Linked DNA regions of Actinospica robiniae DSM 44927. The protein of the gene in region 1 binds, or shares a complex with, the protein of each later gene. Links are inferred from orthologs where the notes say so. Each region holds a gene or a part of one and is shown in the gene's direction. Other genes may lie near its edges.

Region 1 (5,984 bases):
CGCTCTCCTTCCGCGGCGCCACGTCCGCGCTGGCCACCGACGCGGCCGAATACGCCACGCCGTACCTGGTGGTGGACATCGGCGGGGGCTCGACCGAGTTCGTACTCGGCGGCGACAAGGTGCAGGCGGCCAAGTCGGTGGACGTGGGCTGCGTCCGGATGACGGAGCGTCACCTGACCCAGGATCCGCCGACTCAGGATCAGATCGACGCCGCCCGCCGGGACATCGACGCGGCCATCGACGTCGCGGCCGAGAGCGTGGACCTCTCCCGTGCCCGCACGCTGGTCGGCCTGGCCGGCTCGGTCACCACGATGGCCGCCCTCGCGCTCGGGCTGGAGCAGTACGACCGCGACCGGGTGCACCTGTCCCGGATCCCCGCCGCCGTGGTCCGGCAGACCGCGTCCGACCTGCTCGCGATGACGCACGAGCAGCGCGCCGCGATGTCGGTGATCCACCCCGGCCGGGTGGACGTGATCGCGGCCGGCGCGCTCATCCTCGAGCGGATCGTGGATCGGCTCGGAGTGTCCGAGGTGGTTGTCTCCGAGCACGACATCCTCGACGGAATAGCGCTGTCGCAGATCTGACCGGCCCGCTGGCGCCGGTCCGATCAGAGACACGGATGTAAATTGCGGGCGCCGGGGCGTTTCCTCGGCGCCTACTGCTCGACCTTCTCCTCCGCGTTCTCCTCCGCCTTCGGATCCGTGAGGAGCTCGGTCCTCGGATCCGAGAAGAGCTTGGCGTGCAGGTGCTCGTCGTGCCACGCGCCGTCGGCATAACGGAATGAGCCCCGCAGTGTGCCCTCGTGCGGGAACCCGGCCTTCTGCGCTACTCGGCAGGATGCGGTGTTGCCCACGGAGTGCACCAGCTCGACCCGCCGCACACCGAGGCCGCCGAGCTCGCTCGCGGCGAACGCCCACGTGCTCACGGCCGTCAGCGCGTTCGGCGCGATGTTGCGGCCGCGTGCCCGCGGGGCGATCCAGTAGCCGACCTCCGCCGTGTCCCCGCCCTCGCCGTCGGCGTCCCGCCCGAAATCACGTAGAGTGATCGATCCGGCGAGCGGCCCGCCCGCCGCCTCGATGGCGAACGCGGCCCGCTTGCCAGTGCGCCACTGCTCCCGATTCCAGGCCACCCAGTGTTCCATTCCCTCCACGCTCGGTAGTCTCTGCCCGTAGCGGGCCCACCGGCGGATCTCCGGATCTGCCCAGGCGGCGACCATCGCCTCGGCGTCCGAGCGACGCCAGGGGCGCAGCAGTAGCGGGCCGGCGGCGATTTCCGGCTGATTCATGGTGGAGACCTCTTCCGCGTGGTTCGGAAATGGAACGCGCACTGTCTTTGTGCCACCCCGGTCGCTTACGATGGCATAACGACCGGCCCGACGCCGGTCCCTCAGGCTGCGTCCACGGTGCTCTCGAACATGGGGCGCAGTGGCCGCGTCCGATTTCCAGCAAGGAGTCGTCCTCAAAGTGCCTGCCCTGTTCGACAAGGTCCTGCGCGCCGGCGAAGGGAAGATCCTTCGCAAGCTGGCCAAGACGGCCGACCTGATCAACTCGATCGAGGACGACTTCGTCGACCTCACCGATGAGGAACTGCGCGCCCTCACCGAGGAGTACAAGCAGCGGTACCAGGACGGCGAAACGCTGGACCAGCTGCTTCCGGAGGCGTTCGCCACCGTTCGCGAGGCCGCCAAGCGCAGCATCGGGCAGCGCCACTACGACGTGCAGCTGATGGGCGGCATGGCGCTGCACCTCGGCAACATCGCCGAGATGCGCACCGGCGAGGGCAAGACCCTGGTGGGCACCCTGCCGGCGTACCTCAACGCGCTGGCCGGCGAAGGCGTGCACATCGTCACCACCAACGACTACCTGGCCGAGCGCGACTCGGAGTGGATGGGCCGGATCCACCGGTTCCTCGGCCTGACGGTCGGCTGCATCCTGGCGAACATGTCGCCGGATCAGCGGCGCGAGGCCTACAACTGCGACATCACCTACGGCACCAACAACGAGTTCGGCTTCGACTACCTGCGCGACAACATGGCGTGGGACAAGGCCGACCTGGTGCAGCGCGGCCACTTCTACGCCTGCGTGGACGAGGTCGACTCCATCCTCATCGACGAGGCCCGTACCCCGCTGATCATCTCCGGCCCGGCGGACCAGGCCACCAAGTGGTACGTGGACTTCGCCCGGATCGCCGCGCGGCTGGTGCGCGACACCGACTACGAGGTGGACGAGAAGAAGAAGACCGTCGGCATCCTGGAGCGCGGCGTCGAGCGGGTCGAGGACCTGCTGGGCATCGACAACCTCTACGAGTCGGTCAACACCCCGCTGGTCGGCTACCTGAACAACGCCATCAAGGCGAAGGAGCTGTTCAAGCGGGACCGCGACTACGTGAACATGAACAACGAGGTGCTCATCGTCGACGAGCACACCGGCCGCATCCTGGCCGGGCGCCGGTACAACGAGGGCATGCACCAGGCGATCGAGGCCAAGGAGGGGGTGGAGATCCAGAACGAGAACCAGACGCTGGCCACCATCACCCTGCAGAACTACTTCCGCCTCTACGACAAGCTCGGCGGCATGACCGGTACCGCGCTGACCGAGGCGGCGGAGTTCCACCAGATCTACAAGCTGGGCGTCGTGCCGATCCCGACGAACAAGCCGATGATCCGGGCCGACCGCCAGGACCTGATCTACATGACCGAAGAGGCCAAGTTCAAGGCCGTGGTCACGGACATCGAGGGCCGGCACAACGAGGGCCAGCCGGTGCTGATCGGCACCGTCTCGGTGGAGAAGTCCGAGTACCTCTCGCAGCAGCTGCGCAAGCAGGGCATCCCGCACGAGGTGCTCAACGCGAAGTACCACGAGCGCGAGGCGCAGATCATCGCGCAGGCCGGGCGCAAGGGCGCGGTCACCGTGGCCACCAACATGGCCGGCCGCGGCACCGACATCATGCTCGGCGGCAACTCCGAGGCGCTGGCCACGGCCGAACTCGCGCAGCGCGGCCTGTCCCAGGCCGAGACGCCGGAGGAGTTCGCCGCGGCGTTCCCGGACGCGATGGAGAAGGCCAAGAAGGCGGTCGCGGCCGAGCAGGACGAGGTGCGCGAGCTCGGCGGCCTCTACGTGCTGGGCACCGAGCGGCACGAGTCCCGCCGGATCGACAACCAGCTGCGCGGCCGTGCCGGTCGCCAGGGCGACCCGGGCGAGTCCCGGTTCTACCTGTCCCTGGGCGACGACCTGATGCGGCTGTTCAAGGCGCAGATCGTGGAGCGGGTGCTGGCCGCGGCCAACGTCGCCGACGACGTGCCGATCGAGTCGAAGATGGTCACCCGGGCGATCCAGTCCGCGCAGAGCCAGCTCGAGCAGCAGAACTTCGAGATCCGCAAGAACGTCCTGAAGTACGACGACGTGATCAACAAGCAGCGCACGGTGATCTACGCCGAGCGGCTGCGCGTGCTCGAGGGCGAGGACCTGCGCGACCACGTCCGGCACATGATGGAGGACACGGTCGCCAGCTACGTCGGCGCCGCCACCTCCGACGGCTTCGCCGAGGACTGGGACCTGGAGAAGCTCTGGACCGCGCTGCGCACGCTCTACCCGATCTCGATCACGCTCGAGGAGGTCGAGGAGTCGGTCGGCAGCAAGTCCTCGATCACGGCCTCGGTGCTCTCCGAGGAGCTGACCGCGGACGTGCTGGCCGCCTACGACCGGCGCGAGGAGGCTCTGACCGCGGAGATCACCCGTGAGCTCGAGCGCCGGGTGGTCCTCTCGGTGCTCGACCGCAAGTGGCGCGAGCACCTCTACGAGATGGACTACCTGCAGGAGGGCATCGGCCTGCGGGCCATGGCGCAGCGCGACCCGCTGGTCGAGTACCAGCGCGAGGGCTTCGACATGTTCAACGCGATGATGGACGCCATCAAGGAGGAGTCCATCGGCTACCTGTTCAACCTGGAGGTCCAGGTCGAGGCGGCCAGCGACGACCCGGAGGCCCAGGCCCAGGCGCAGGCGGCCACGGCCCAGCTCAAGGCCAAGGGCCTGGAGACGCCGAAGGCGCCGGCCAAGCTGAACTACTCCGCCCCGACCGCCGAGGGCGCGGTGGAGGAGCGCACGGTGGCCAACGACGCCGCGACGCAGGACGCCAAGCCGGCCGCGAAGAAGCAGCAGGGGCGCCGTCGCAAGAAGTGACGCCCGCAGCGTGAACGAAGCCCCGTCAGGTCGCACCTGACGGGGCTTCGGCTTTCCGGCCCAGCGCGGCTCACCGGATCGGGTGATCTTGGCCTCCCGACGACAACGTTCCGGCGTCGTCACCAGTCTGACGGGTCATCAGCCTGGCGAAAGAACGGGGCGAGACGATGCTCGAGGACGACACCTACTTCATCACCGAGGTCCGCTTCCCGGACAGCCGGCTGCAGCGCGCCGCCGGACCGCTGGCCGAGTGGGGCGGCACCGGCGCGGTGCCCGGGCAGCGCGGCTGGCTGCGGTCCTGGGTGACCGGCTGGACCCACCGGCTCGAGGTCGACGCCCGCGGGCTGGCCGCGCCCGAGCCGACGGCCGGGGTGGGCCGGCTGGCCGAGGCCGTGGTGGACGTCCTGCTCGAGCGCCGTCCGGTGGAGCAGATGCGCCGCTGGCTCTCCCGGGACGTGGCCGGGCAGCTCGCCGCGCCCGGCGGCCGGCGCGGCGCCGCCCGGTTCGCGGCCCGTTCGATGATCCGTTCGGTCCGGCTGCACCAGCCGGCCGCCGGGATCGTGGAGTCCACCGTCGTGATCCAGGACGGCACCCGGGTGCGGGCGGTGGCGCTGCGGTTCGAGCAGTCAGCCCCGGTGGCCGCGCAGGGGCGCGGCGGCTTCGACTGGCTGTGCACCGCCCTGCAGTTCAATTGACTCCTCGCCGGCCGTCACGGCCCGGCCGGTGCGGCGCCGGTCGTAGGGCAGCGCGAACTCCAGGCCGAAGGCGGCCAGGGCGAACCGGGGCAGGTCCAGCCAGGAGCCGATCAGCACCGACCGGGCCACCCAGCCCGGCTGGAACTTGTCGTTGAACCGGTAGAGCGAGTCCACCTGGATCAGCGGGTCGAGCAGGCCGATGGCCTTGATGGTGGCCCGCTGGGTGCGGGTCAGCCGCTCCGGCTCGGTCCTGGCCTGGGAGAGCAGCGGGCGGAAGGCGGCGAAGTTGAGCGAGACCCGCGGGTAGCCGTGGCTGCGCGCGTAGGCGATCACGTCCACGATCAGGCGCTCGTTCACCCCGTTCGGCGAGAGCGGCGTGCGCGGCATCACGTCCAGCGAGAGCGCCGCGGCCGGGCCGTACTGCGCGGCCGGCAGGTACCGCTGGAAGGCCACGGCGTAGCCCTCGGGGGCGAGGGCGACCGCGATCAGCGCGTCCGGGTGGGCGCCGCGCGCCATCGAGTCCAGGTTCATCGCGAAGCCGTGCTCGCGGCCGGCCGGGCCCAGCCACTCCCGGTGGATCCGGCGCAGCTGCCCGGCCAGCCCGGGCTCGAGATCACGCTCCAGCAGCACCTCGGTCACCAGCCCGGCCCGCTCGGTGCGGCGCACGGCCTGGCGCACGTTGCGCATCGCGCGCCCGTCCAGGTTGAACGCCGCGGAGTCCACCACCACCTCGTCGCCGATGCCGATCCGGTGCATGCCGTGCTCACGCCACAGCTCGAGCGCCTGCGGGCCGGCGCCGAGCACGGCCGGACGCCAGCCGCTGCGCCGCACCAGCGAGTCGAACTCGGCCACCGCGTCCGGCCAGGACTCGACCGCGCCGACCGGGTCGCCGCCGGCCACCGCCATCCCGGCCAGCACCCGGTAGCCGATCGCGGCCCGGCCGTCCGGGGAGAAGACGTAGCTCTTGTCGTAGCGCAGCGCGAACGGCGCCAGGGTCTCGGACTCCGGGTGGGCCACCATCGCCCGCACGATCGCGCGCTGGGCCCGGCCGCCCGGGCTCGGTGCCGGGGCCGAGGCCATCAGCCAGGCCAGGGCCACCAGCAGCAGCACG
Region 2 (5,737 bases), 150 kb from region 1 along the record:
GGGACCGTCGCGACCGCCGGAACCAGGACTCCACCCCGGCCGCCGAGAAGACCGCCTACGTCGAGCGCGTCGTGACCATCAACCGCGTGGCCAAGGTCGTGAAGGGCGGACGTCGGTTCTCCTTCACCGCCCTGGTCGTCGTGGGCGACGGCGACGGCACCGTCGGTGTCGGCTACGGCAAGGCCAAGGAGGTGCCGGCCGCCATCGCCAAGGGCGTGGAGGAGGCCAAGAAGCACTTCTTCAAGGTGCCGCGCATCCAGGGCACCATCCCGCATCCGATCGTCGGCGAGGCCGCGGCCGGCGTCGTGATGCTCAAGCCGGCCTCCGCCGGTACCGGTGTGATCGCCGGCGGCGCCGTGCGCGCCGTGCTCGAGTGCGCGGGCATCCACGACGTGCTGTCCAAGTCCATGGGCTCGGACAACGCGATCAACGTGGTGCACGCCACCGTCGCCGCGCTCAAGGGCCTCGTGCGTCCCGAGGAGATCGCGGCCCGCCGCGGCCTGCCGCTCGAGGACGTGGCCCCGGCCGCTCTGCTGCGCGCCCGCGCGGGAGTGGGTGCCTGACATGGCCAAGCTGAAGATCACGCAGGTCCGGTCGAAGATCGGCACGAAGCAGAACCACCGCGAGACGCTGCGGTCGCTCGGCCTCAAGCGGATCAACGACGTGGTGATCAAGGAGGACCGGCCGGAGTTCCGCGGCATGGTCCACACGGTCCGCCACCTCGTCGAAGTTGAGGAGGTCGACTGATGTCGGAGCAGGAGAAGCAGCACGTGCTCAAGGTGCACCACCTGCGGCCCGCCCCGGGTGCCAAGACGCCGAAGACCCGGGTGGGTCGCGGTGAGGGCTCCAAGGGTAAGACCGCCGGTCGCGGTACCAAGGGCACCAAGGCCCGTTACCAGGTGCCGGAGCGCTTCGAGGGCGGGCAGATGCCGCTGCACATGCGGCTGCCCAAGCTCGGCGGGTTCAAGAACCACTTCCGGGTCGAGTACCAGGTGGTCAACCTGGCCAAGCTGGCCGAGCTCTACCCGCAGGGCGGCGACGTCACCGTCGCCGACCTGGTGGCCAAGGGCGCGGTGCGCAAGAACGAGCTCGTCAAGGTGCTCGGCACCGGCGAGATCTCGGTCGCGCTGAACGTCAAGGTCGACGCGTACTCCGCGTCCGCCAAGACGAAGATCGCCGCCGCCGGCGGCAGCGCCGAGGAACTCGGCGCCAAGTAAGGCCCCGCAGACGGCGGCGGCTCCCCCCACGGGGGGAGCCGCCGCCCGACGCGCCCGGCGTCCGCGCCCTGGATCTTTCATGGATCCGGGGCGTTTTGCCGCCGGTATCACGGAGCTTTCCCCGGGCTCTCGCTTTGGGCGATGAGTATTGCGTAAGATGTCGCGAGCCGAGGTGTCCGCAGGTGACTCAAGCCTGCCCGCGGGAACCGAAAGCCAGTGGATCGCATCTTCACCTGAAGTGCCGGGTTGAGACAGCAATGTCCGACTCCGTCTGCGGGTCCACGCCCCCACCCAGTACCGCATCATCGTCAACCGCCGCCGCGGGCCTCGCACGGGCCGTCGGCAAGCGCGCAGGAGGAACAGTGCTCTCTGCCTTCGGCCGGGCCTTCCGGACCCCGGACCTGCGCAAGAAGCTGCTTTTCACGCTCGGGGTCATGGCCCTGTTCCGGGTCGGCTCCCACATCCCGGCCCCCGGTGTGGACTCGGCCGCGATCAAGGCCTGTCTCGGCGTCTCCGGTGCCTCCGGCAACGCCCTCGGCCTGATCAACCTGTTCTCCGGCAACGCGCTGCTGCAGCTGTCGGTCTTCGCGCTCGGCATCATGCCGTACATCACCGCGTCGATCATCCTGCAGCTGTTGACGGTGGTGATCCCGCGCCTGGACGCCCTCAAGAAGGAGGGCCAGGCGGGTCAGACGAAGATCACCCAGTACACCCGGTACCTGACGGTGGGTCTGGCGATCCTGCAGGCGACCGGCCTGGTGGCCACCGCGCGCGGCAACAGCGCCTACCTCTTCGGCGTGCAGTGCTCGACCCCGATCATCTACCCGAAGGTCGACACGTTCGGCATCGCGGTCATGGTCGCGGTCATGGTCGCGGCCACCTCGATCATCATGTGGCTGGGCGAGCTGATCACCGACCGCGGCGTCGGCAACGGCATGTCCCTGCTGATGTTCACCTCGATCGCCTCGCAGCTGCCGACCCAGCTGTGGTCCATCAAGTCCTCCTCCACCCTCGGCGGCGGCTGGGTGGTCTTCTTCGGAGTCATCCTGATCGGCATCGTGCTGGTCGGCCTGGTGGTCTTCATCGAGCAGGGCCAGCGCCGGGTGCCGGTGCAGTACGCCAAGCGCATGGTCGGCCGCCGGATGTACGGCGGCTCCTCGACCTATATCCCGATCAAGGTGAACCAACCGGGTGTCATCCCGATCATCTTCGCCTCCTCGCTGCTCCAGCTGCCGGTGCTCGTGGTCCAGTTCGCCGACCCGACCTTCTCGCACGGCTGGGCCCAGTGGATCCACAACGAGCTCGGCTACAACGTCCAGGGCTACTCGGGCCTGTACATGGCCGCGTACTTCCTGCTGATCCTGTTCTTCGCCTTCTTCTACGTGGCCATCACGTTCAACCCCGAAGAAGTCGCGGACAACATGAAGAAGTACGGTGGCTTCATCCCGGGCATCCGCGCGGGCAAGCCGACCGCCGATTACCTGAACTTCATCCTGACCCGGATCACCTGGCCCGGATCGATGTACCTGGCGCTGATCGCGATCATCCCGATGATCGCCCTCGCGGAATTCCACACCAGCAACAAGTTCCCGTTCGGCGGTACCTCGATCCTGATCCTCGTCGGCGTCGGCCTCGAGACGGTCAAGCAGATCGAGAGCCAGCTGCAGCAGCACAACTACGAAGGGTTCCTCCGGTAACCAGTATGCGCATCGTCCTCGTGGGCCCGCCGGGAGCGGGCAAGGGTACCCAGGCCACGGTCGTCGCCGGACGTCTGAGCATCCCGGCCATCTCCACCGGAGACATCTTCCGGGCGAACGTGACGGCGGGCACCACCCTCGGTGTGGAGGCCAAGAAGTACATGGACCAGGGCCTGCTGGTCCCGGACGAGGTCACCATCGGCCTGATCCGGGACCGGCTGACCGAGCCGGACGCGGCCGCGGGTTTCCTGCTCGACGGCTTCCCGCGCACCGTGCCGCAGGCCGAGGAGCTCGAGACCATGCTCGCCGGCATCGAGGTCAAGCTCGACCGGGTGGTCGAGCTGAAGGTGGACAACGACGAGGTCGTGCGGCGCATCTCCGGCCGCCGGCTGTGCCGCAACGACAACACGCACATCTTCCACGTGGAGTCCAAGCCGCCGGCCGAGCCGGGCGTGTGCGACGTCTGTGGCGGCGAGCTCTACCAGCGCGACGACGACCGCGCGGAGACCGTGCGCAAGCGCCTGCGCGAGTACGAGGAGAAGACCGCCCCGATCGTCGGCTTCTACGCCGAGCGCGGCCTGCTCGCCTCGGTCGAGGCCATGGGCACGCCGGACGAGGTCACCGAGCGGATCCTGACCGCGCTCGAAGCGCACTAGCACCCCCCCCACACCTGTCTGACGACGCGGGCGGACGCCGAAGGGCGTCCGCCCGCGTCGTCGGTGAGAGAATGTCTCCCATGATCGAGCTCAAGACCGAGGAACAGTTCGCGCTGATGCGCGAGGCCGGGCTGATCGTGCGCGGCGCCCTGGAGACGCTGCGCGGCGAGGTCAAGGACGGCGTGACCACCGGAGGGCTGGACGCGATCGCGGAGGAGTACATCCGCTCGCACGACGCCGTCCCCTCGTTCAAGGGCTACGGCGACCCGCCCTTCCCGGCCGTGATCTGCGCCTCGGTCAACCACGAGGTGGTACACGGCATCCCGGGCCAGACCGTGGTGCGCGACGGGGACATCCTGTCCATCGACTGCGGCGCGATCTACCAGGGCTGGCACGGGGACGCGGCGATCACGGTCGGCTGCGGCGAGATCGGCCCGGAACTCGCCGAGCTGCTGCGGGTGACCGAGCAGTCGATGTGGCACGGGATAGCGGCGATCCAGGACGGCAAGAAGCTCGGCGAGATCGGCTCGGCCATCCAGAGCTACGTCCGCTCGCAGGGCCCGTACGGCATCGTCGAGGGCTACGGCGGCCACGGCATCGGCACCGAGATGCACATGGACCCGTTCGTGCACAACCAGCGGATGCTGCGCGACCCCGGCTCCCGGCTGCGGATGCGCACCGGCATGGCCCTGGCGATCGAGCCCATGCTCGCCCTCGGCAGCAAGTTCACCCTCGTCACCGACGACCAGTGGACCGTGGTGAGCCGGGACGGCTCGCCCGCCGCGCACTTCGAGCAGACCGTGTGCCTGACCGAGCAGGGGCTGTGGGTGACCACGGCCGAGGACGGCGGCAAGGCCGGCCTCGCGCCCTTCGGCGTCGCGGTGCACCCCTGAAGTTCCCGCCGCCCGCTCCGGGATCCCGCGGCGCGGCCGCGGACGCGTCCCCTGACATCCGTCACTAACGCGGCCGCCCCGGCCCTGGCTAAGCTGGTCGTATGGGGAAGAACGATGGCGCCGGCGCCCTGAACCCGGCGATACGGGCGTCCGACGCGGATCGCGAACGGGTCGTGGAGATCCTGCGGCAGAACAACGTCGAAGGACGGCTGACCTCGGACGAGTTCGAGGAGCGGATGAGCGCCGCGTACGCCGCCAAGACGATGGGGGCGCTGGCCGAGCTGACCACGGACCTGCCGGTGGACCTCGCCGCGCACACCCGGCAGCAGGCGGAGCTCGCCCGCAGGCAGGCGGCGCAGGTGCCGATGACCAAGCAGATGCGCGCCGCCGTCTCGAGCTGGGCGAGCCTGGCCGTCGTGCTCACCGTGATCTGGGCGGTCACCGGAGCCGGCTACTACTGGCCGGGCTGGCCGCTCGGCGTGCTCGCCGCGCTGGGTCTCTCGCGCGGAATCAAGGAGTGGGGCCGGCGCTGAAGGCCGCGTGCGCAGGCGCCGGAGACCGCGGGAAAGGGCCCGCACTTCCAAGATCGTCCGATTGGCCTTTCCGCGGGAACGCAGCGTAGACTGCCTTGCTGTATGTGTCATGGGTGTTTTGCGCCCTCGACACGTGCGGTGCCGGCCTAGGCCGAAAGCCCACGTTTCCGACCGAAGAAGTGCGAGGATATGGCCAAGAAAGAAGGGGCCATCGAGATCGAGGGCACCGTCGTCGAATCTCTGCCCAACGCCATGTTCCGGGTGGAGTTGCAGAACGGGCACCAAGTTCTTGCGCACATCAGCGGAAAGATGCGGATGCACTACATCCGCATCCTGCCGGATGACCGGGTCGTCGTCGAGCTCAGCCCGTACGACCTGACCCGTGGGCGGATCGTCTACCGGTACAAGTAAACAATCGCGATCATGCGTCGCCCTCCGGCGGCGCCGCTCGAAAGGGACCTGCAGTGAAGGTCAAGCCGAGCGTCAAGAAGATCTGCGACAAGTGCAAGGTGATCCGCCGTAACGGCCGGGTCATGGTGATCTGCGAGAACCTCCGGCACAAGCAGCGCCAGGGCTAGTTCACAAAGCCCTGATCTGCGTGTGCGAGGCTTTTTCTGCTCTTGCCTGCGCTTGCTCGTCGTCTTCGCGTTGACGTCCAGCACCCGTAAGAGCGCGGTATCCCGCCCCCCGTCCCACCGGCTCGTCCGGCGGAACGGGACGCCACCCCCGGCACGGAGGCCG

Evidence for each region.
Region 2: the proteins of secA (region 1) and secY are in contact, whole or in part, in a crystal structure (PDB 3DIN), measured with the Thermotoga maritima proteins. The link is inferred for Actinospica robiniae DSM 44927 from one-to-one orthologs. Residues at the interface, in WP_004082002.1 of Thermotoga maritima: Glu261, Ala262, Arg263, Lys300, Ala301, Arg302, Thr303, Ile304, Ile305, Leu323, Tyr324, Asp325, Pro326, Val329, Ser330, Tyr333, Ile336, Lys340, Phe345, Val349, Glu363, Phe364, Tyr374, Ser375, Gly376, Gly377, Glu393, Ile395, Thr482, Ser483; in WP_004081795.1 of Thermotoga maritima: Glu108, Gly109, Glu110, Glu111, Ala236, Glu237, Arg238, Arg239, Ile240, Thr241, Ile242, Gln243, Tyr244, Ala245, Arg246, Arg247, Val248, Thr249, Gly250, Arg251, Arg252, Val253, Tyr254, Gly256, Ala257, Ser258, Thr259, Tyr260, Leu261, Pro262.

What each region holds. Positions count from the first base shown.
Region 1 is NZ_KI632511.1:5,521,849-5,527,832, reverse strand. The notes cover bases 1,163-4,378. They hold secA (preprotein translocase subunit SecA), read left to right. Parts: upstream 1,163-1,463; coding sequence 1,464-4,178; downstream 4,179-4,378. Other genes in these bases: ACTRO_RS23375 (Rv3235 family protein), read left to right, coding at 4,346-4,378; ACTRO_RS23385 (GNAT family N-acetyltransferase), read right to left, coding at 1,163-1,285. In the rest of the region: ACTRO_RS23390 (Ppx/GppA phosphatase family protein), read left to right, coding at 1-584; more of ACTRO_RS23385, read right to left, coding at 656-1,162; more of ACTRO_RS23375, read left to right, coding at 4,379-4,873; ACTRO_RS43755 (bifunctional lysylphosphatidylglycerol flippase/synthetase MprF), read right to left, coding at 4,805-5,984. UniProt on the Escherichia coli protein: Required for protein export, interacts with the SecYEG preprotein conducting channel.
Region 2 is NZ_KI632511.1:5,374,473-5,380,209, reverse strand. Bases 778-3,746 are described here. They hold secY (preprotein translocase subunit SecY), read left to right. Parts: upstream 778-1,579; coding sequence 1,580-2,914; downstream 2,915-3,746. Other genes in these bases: map (type I methionyl aminopeptidase), read left to right, coding at 3,651-3,746; ACTRO_RS22705 (adenylate kinase), read left to right, coding at 2,920-3,570; rplO (50S ribosomal protein L15), read left to right, coding at 778-1,217. Outside these bases: rpsE (30S ribosomal protein S5), read left to right, coding at 1-563; rpmD (50S ribosomal protein L30), read left to right, coding at 565-747; more of rplO, read left to right, coding at 747-777; more of map, read left to right, coding at 3,747-4,463; ACTRO_RS22695 (DUF1707 SHOCT-like domain-containing protein), read left to right, coding at 4,565-4,996; infA (translation initiation factor IF-1), read left to right, coding at 5,186-5,407; rpmJ (50S ribosomal protein L36), read left to right, coding at 5,461-5,574. UniProt on the Escherichia coli protein: The central subunit of the protein translocation channel SecYEG. Consists of two halves formed by TMs 1-5 and 6-10.